2 regions of the Ureibacillus endophyticus genome follow, and region 2 is predicted to be linked to the other one. Evidence: riboswitches for the same ligand, from Rfam matches in the RefSeq annotation. Region 2 holds a riboswitch; the other holds the start of a gene.
The links. A riboswitch is a leader RNA that binds a small molecule or an ion and turns the genes downstream of it on or off. The one in region 2 is predicted to bind FMN.

Region 1: it holds a riboswitch for FMN, as region 2 does, so the genes downstream of both, NKR20_RS05840 (ECF transporter S component) here and ribE (riboflavin synthase) in region 2, are expected to answer to the same signal.

The regions. Positions count from the first base shown of each region.
Region 1 covers NZ_JAMYWW010000001.1:1,195,762-1,199,225, forward strand. The annotation lists gene NKR20_RS05830 (RNA polymerase sigma factor SigX) at 1-280, shown strand, start outside; gene NKR20_RS05835 (hypothetical protein) at 270-1,472, shown strand; FMN riboswitch at 1,570-1,743, shown strand; gene NKR20_RS05840 (ECF transporter S component) at 2,010-2,588, shown strand; gene NKR20_RS05845 (MerR family transcriptional regulator) at 2,897-3,286, shown strand; gene glnA (type I glutamate--ammonia ligase) at 3,308-3,464, shown strand, end outside.
Region 2 covers NZ_JAMYWW010000001.1:2,989,680-2,993,143, forward strand. The annotation lists partial or broken gene ribB (3,4-dihydroxy-2-butanone-4-phosphate synthase) at 1-593, opposite strand, end outside; gene ribE (riboflavin synthase) at 613-1,251, opposite strand; FMN riboswitch at 1,437-1,567, opposite strand; FMN riboswitch at 1,690-1,820, opposite strand; gene rlmD (23S rRNA (uracil(1939)-C(5))-methyltransferase RlmD) at 2,017-3,378, shown strand; gene NKR20_RS14895 (TDT family transporter) at 3,419-3,464, opposite strand, start outside.

The DNA.
Region 1 (3,464 bases), 1.8 Mb from region 2:
GGAAACGGAACAGCTTGTTTCACCGACAAAATCGCCTGAAGCATTAATTGAATTAAACGATGATATGCAGCAATTACTCGAAGCTTTAGAAAAATGTACAGGGGATCAAAAGATGGTTATAATCATGCGATATTTTCAAGAATTATCTATTGCAGAAACAGCAGCGATATTAAATTGGACTGAAGGGAAAGTCAAAACTACCCAACATCGAGCGATTAAGAACCTACGAGATTTATTAACAACATCTGGTAAAAAGGAGGCAAATCATTATGAGTCATGAAAAATGGGACGATGAAAAAATCGAACAAGTGCTTTCAAATGTACCAAAAATTCATGATCATCGTTCAAAAGATGATGTGCTTCAACGATTAATAGATGATGGAGTTTTTGACGAAGAAGAAACAAAAATTGTTAAAAAGAAAAAACGGAATTGGATCCCGATTACAATATCTGCCGCCGCACTTATTTTATTTGCAATTTTAGTACCTTCATTTATGAAAGAGCTAAATCAAACATCAGAAGTATCGGAAGAGAGTATGAAAATGGAATCTACAGAAGATACGGGCCAAATGGAACAAGAGTCTGCAACAGAATTAGCAGAAAATCGAACAATGATGACGATGGATGCCGTTAATCTAAGCACAGCTGTCTATCCAGATGAAATCGAAGGAAAAACAATTTTCCAATTAGGATTAGCAAGTGATGCAGCTGATAGTGTTCCGGTAACGGTACTAATCCCAAATGAACGGATTATGGAGGATTTCGGCAAAATTAAGCCTACCGGTGTTGACCTTTATAATCAATACGCACCACTATTTGATGAAAGTGCGATTGGTTTTAGTGAGTATCATCCCTATGTTGGAAAAATATCAGAACAAAATCAACAAGTTGTTCATACATTACCAAAGAATCCGCCATATGATTCCGGATCAGCAGGACCAGCTACGTATGAAGCTTCCCTTATTGATACATTCAGTTACTACTATGATGAAGCAATTACGTTAGATGAAACAGGTTCACCTTTTGTATTTAGTGAAGTTGGAATGCCAAATAAACCAATACAGTTAAAGAACCAATATAATTATTACAGACATACACAAGCAGACGGATCAGAATATTTAGCACCAAATTTTCGTTTAACTTTTAGCACTATAGAAGAAGCCATTTCAGCAATGAAAGAGGAGGATAATGATATTTATCAATCTGTCATTATCGAAGGGGTTGATTTTAAAATTTCAGTTGAAGGTGACATTGTGACAGTTGCATTTACTGATCAACTAGATTTAATGAATTACGATCAACAAGATGCTATGCAAATGATAGAAGGTATTTTATTAACAGCGGCTAACTTCAATATGCAAGTACAATTTAATAACATTGTACAGACGGGATGGCAGGGTTTTAATTTTAGTGAACCACTACCTATGCCAATAGCTGCAAACGAAGTATCTTATGAACTAGTTCTACAATAAATCGAATTATTCAGTAAATTCAATAAACTATTTTACTCCTATTTACAATACTTCTTTTCCGAGATATAATAGTACCATAAAACAAATTTAATATTTGATTCATCTTCGGGGCAGGGTGTAATTCCCGACCGGCGGTAATAGAAAACGCAACTTCCGACCATTAACTTGGAGGATTTTGCAGATGTTTTCTTCAGCCCGCGAGCTTTTTTATAAAGCAGGATTTGGTGCGATTCCAAAGCCGACAGTATAGTCTGGATGGGAGAAGGTGAAGGTACGGTCTTTATTCGATTCGTTTTGAATTGGAAAAAACTGTACGCTAAAAGTATGCAAATATATTGTTGCACATACTTTTATTTGAGTTGCCAATTTTCGTGTTGGTAATCTCTTCTTTCGCGTACGATTTTTTACCACTTCATGTCAATGTGCCTATTTTCTCCCTTATGCTCATTTTACATAAGGGATTTTTACATTGAGAAACGAATTTTGGTGACTGTCCTTTCTTCTTGCGAGTTGAATCAGCAAAGAGGAGAGATTGCGATGAAACATCAAAAACTTAAGTTACGTTCATTCGTAACGATTGCTATGTTAAGTAGTATTTCATTTATTTTAATGCTTTTAAATTTCCCGCTACCATGGTTCCCGGTGTTCCTGCAAATTGACTTTAGTGATGTACCGGCGTTAATTGCAGCCATTACAATGGGTCCATTAGCTGGTACTTTAGTAGAATTATTTAAAAACATTCTGGATTGGATTTTCTCGGGAGCACCTACTGGAGTTCCAGTTGGACATATGGCAAATTTCGTAACGGGAATCTTATTCATTTTACCTGTATATTACATCTATAAAAAATTACCTACAATTAAAGGTTTAACATTTGGTTTAGTAGTTGGTACAATCACGATGTCTGTAGGAATGAGCTTATTAAATTATGTTGCCTTCTTACCAATGTACTCTTATTTCCTTGGTTGGGGCAGTTTCGATATGAAAGAAACGATTGTATTAGGTATTTTACCGTTTAATATAGTAAAAGGAATTATGTTATTAGTGATTGTTATTGTGTTATTCCGTACGATGAGAGTGTGGATCGGAAATCAACGAGCACAATATCTTCTATAACAATATTAAAAATCAACGGGGTGGTGTCGTCCCGTTGATTTTTTTTGTGAAATGGCGATGTAAGATTTTCAGATTTAAAAAGGGTACAAAACGTGTCATAAGGATTTTGAGCCGTTTGATAAGCATTTACGCTTATTGAACGGCTTTTTTAATACAATAATCAATCGAAATTATTGAACATTTGATGGCAAATGTATCTAATAACTGGATAATAATTATCGAAAAAACATATGTTATTTTTCCTAACATCACATTGCAAAGAGACATAACATATATTAATATAAAAACATGAAAGGGAGGAGATACTAATGAGTCGAGAGTTTCGAAGAGCCATGCCGTTACTCCCTATAAGCATGGTAATGAAATTAACGGAGTTGAGTGCGCGGCAAATTCGCTACTACGAGGAACATAAACTTATAGAACCGGCAAAATCAGAAGGTAATAGAAGGATGTTTTCGTTAAATGATGTCGATGCACTGTTAGAAATTCGAGACCTCCTCAACCAAGGAATTAACATAGCTGGGGTCAAGAAGGTATTTGACATGAGAAGTACTGGTGGTGTCAAAACAGCTGACAAAGTATCGATTTCGGATGCACAACTTCGTTCAATATTGCGTGAGGAAATACAACAAGCGCAAATATTGGAAAAGGTTTCTTTAAGAAATGGGGATTTACCTCGCATTAAGGATGAATTTTAATTAATTAGGAGAGTGGATGTAATGGCTAAGTACACAAAAGAGCAAATTAAACAAATCGTAAGTGAAAAAGAAGTTAAGTATATTCGTCTACAATTCACGGATATCTTAGGAACAATTAAAAACGTTGAAATTCCAGTAAGTCAATTAGATAAAGCGTTAGACAATAAAATGATGTTTG
Region 2 (3,464 bases):
GTACGAAAGCGAACTAAATCTTCTATTGAAATGATTTTTAAATCATGTTCTTTTGCAAATTTTTCCAAACCTTCTAAACGTAGCATTGTTCCGTCATCGCCCATAATTTCGCATATTACACCTGCAGGGCTAGACCCACATAAAGTAGCTAAGTCTACAGCTGCCTCTGTGTGCCCTCTTCTTTCCAATACCCCATTGTCCTTAGCAACGAGCGGAAACACATGGCCCGGTCTTCTAAAGTGGCCTGGTTTTGCATTTTCATTAATGATTTGTAAAATCGTGAAGGAACGTTCATATGCACTAATCCCTGTCGTTGTTTCAATATGGTCCACACTAACAGTAAATGCTGTTTGGTGATTGTCCGTGTTATTTTCAACCATTGCATTAAATTGTAGTTTTTCTGCAAGTTGTCTTGTAATTGGCGTACAAATTAAACCTCGTCCATATGTAGCCATAAAGTTAATATTTTCAGGAGTTGCAAATTCCGCTAATATCACTAAATCGCCTTCATTTTCACGATTTTCATCATCTACAACAATAATGTTTTTTCCTACTTTTAAATCCTCTAATGCTTCTTCTATTGTGTTTAACATTTGTACCACCACCTTAAATTTAAAAACCGTTTTGACGTAAAAAGTCTAAGGTTATATTTGATTTATCTTCAGTTTTTCTTAAATGGTGCATAACATACTTTCCTAGCATATCTGTTTCTATATTGACCTGATCGCCTACACTTTTTATCCCCAAAATTGTTTCACTATAAGTATGCGGAATAAGTGATACCGTTACACTCTGTTCGCTCACCTTAAATATAGTTAAACTTGTTCCATCAATGGTAATGGAACCTTTCGGAATACAATTTTCTGCTAATTCTTTAGGAATTTCGATTTCAATGTAAACTGCATTTGACACAGGTTTTTTACTTCGAATCGTTCCAACTCCGTCAACATGACCAGAAACAAAATGACCACCAAAACGTCCACCTGCACTCATTGCTCGTTCCAAGTTAACATAATCTCCTAATTTCAGCGTATGAATCGTTGTGGCTTTAACAGTTTCAGGCATTACATCTACAGTCATTTGCTCATCGGTAAAATGAGTAATTGTAAGACAAACACCATTCACTGCAATACTGTCACCTAAATTCGCATCAGTAAGAATTTTTTTCGTAGCAATTGTTAGCTGCATACTTTTTTCATCTTTTTGAATTGCTGTGACACGTCCTCGGTCTTCAATAATTCCTGTAAACATTAACTCACCTCTTTTTAAATAAATTAAAAAACCCCTAAAGAAAGGAATCCTTAGGAGTTGGGAGTGTTGTTCTATGCGTCAGATTTCGTCTATATACACGACATAATTTATTACGAAATCATTTAACTAACCTAATTTAGGTATAGTTAAATAAGCCTTTCGAAAATCAATTTTTCAAAAAGCGCCACATCCTTCTCCCATCCAGACTATACTGTCGGCTTTGGACTCACACCAAATCCTGCTAATAATTAGCTCACGGGCTTAGAATTTCTTCATCACCGTCGATTGGGAATTTCACCCGACCCCGAAGGATAAAACGAATATATTTAGTTTGGTTAAATTAAATAAAAAAATCCCGAAAAAGGTCCGGGATTAACTAGAAATGTAAAATGGCAATACTAAATAAGACCATTAAAAATCATTATTTTAATAGCATTTTACATCCTTCTCCCATCCAGACTATACTGTCGGCTTTGGATTCGCACCAAATCCTGCTAATAATTAGCTCACGGGCTTAGAATTTCTTCATCACCGTCGATTGGGAATTTCACCCGACCCCGAAGGATAAAATTATTTAATTTGAATTAAACATATCATGAATTTTCAAAATAAACCACAAAAAAATTCTTTTAATTCGATTATTCATATTAATGTACATCATTATACAAAGCAAAATATCTCCACTTGCTTTACATAAACTCTCAGCTATAATGATTAAATGAACTTATTAAAGGACGTGAACGCGATTTGAGCGAAAAAGTTTTAATGGAAGTAGGACAAAAATTTCCGTTAACGATTAAACGATTAGGGATAAATGGTGAAGGGGTTGGGTTTTACAAACGCAATGTAGTCTTTGTAAAAGGTGCCTTACCTGGTGAAGAAGTAACGGTGAAAGTTTCGAAAGTACAACGCAATTTTGCTGAGGCTGAAATTTTAAAAATCCGTAAACCTTCTAAGGATCGCCAAGAACCATTGTGTGCAATTTATGATGAATGTGGTGGATGTCAGCTACAGCATTTATCCTACACTGGGCAGTTAAAAGAAAAAAGAGATATGGTTGTACAAGCATTAGAAAAATATGTAAAACCATTAGCTGAAACGGTAGAAGTTCGTTCAACGTTAGGAATGGACAACCCTTGGCACTATCGAAACAAAAGTAGTTTCCAAGTACGCAAAGAAGGTAAACGTGTTTACGCAGGATTATTTACTGAAGGGACAAATAAATTATTAAATATTAATGATTGTGCTGTTCAACATCCGTTAACATCAAAAATTACCGTTGCTACACGTAAAATATTACAAAAACTAAATATCACAATATATGATGGAAAAACTTTAGACGGTTTAGTAAGAACAATCGTTGTTCGAACTGGAATCAAAACAGGCGAAACTCAAGTATGTTTAGTCACAACGAGAAAAGACCTTCCACATAAACAAGAACTGATTGAACGTATGCTAAAGATTGATCCAAGTATTGTTTCTATTACTCAAAATATAAACAGAGAGAAAACCTCCCTTATTTTTGGTGATGAAACAATCGTTTTACATGGTAAAGAAACAATCCACGAAGAATTAGGGGAACTTGCATTTGATTTATCTTCCCGCGCTTTCTTCCAACTAAATCCTGAGCAAACGGTTCATTTATATGACGAAATTAAAAAAGCTGCTAACTTAACTGGAAAAGAAAAAGTTGTAGATGCTTATTGTGGTGTTGGTACAATTGGATTATGGCTAGCCCCTCATGCGAAAGAAGTTCGAGGCATGGATGTTGTACCTGAAAGTGTAGATGATGCAAAGAAAAATGCAAGAAACCATGGATTTAAACATGCTCGCTACTATACAGGAACTGCCGAAGAATGGCTTGCAAAATGGCGAAAAGAAGGCTTTATTCCTGATGTGATTACTGTAGACCCACCACGTACTGGCTTAGCACCAAGTTTTATTAAAACCGTAATGAAAATTCAACCAAAACGATTTGTATATACTTCTTGTAACCCTTCAACTTTCGCCAAGGATTTACAAGAACTCACAAAAATCTACAAAGTGGAATATATTCAACCTGTTGATATGTTCCCACAAACAGCAAGGGTAGAAATTGTAGCGAAGTTGACGTTGAAAAATAAATAAAAAATAACAGAGATCTTCTATAATAAGATGATCTCTGTTTTTATTTTTGGATCCTAAAACTATTTATCAATAGTAATAGTTCAATT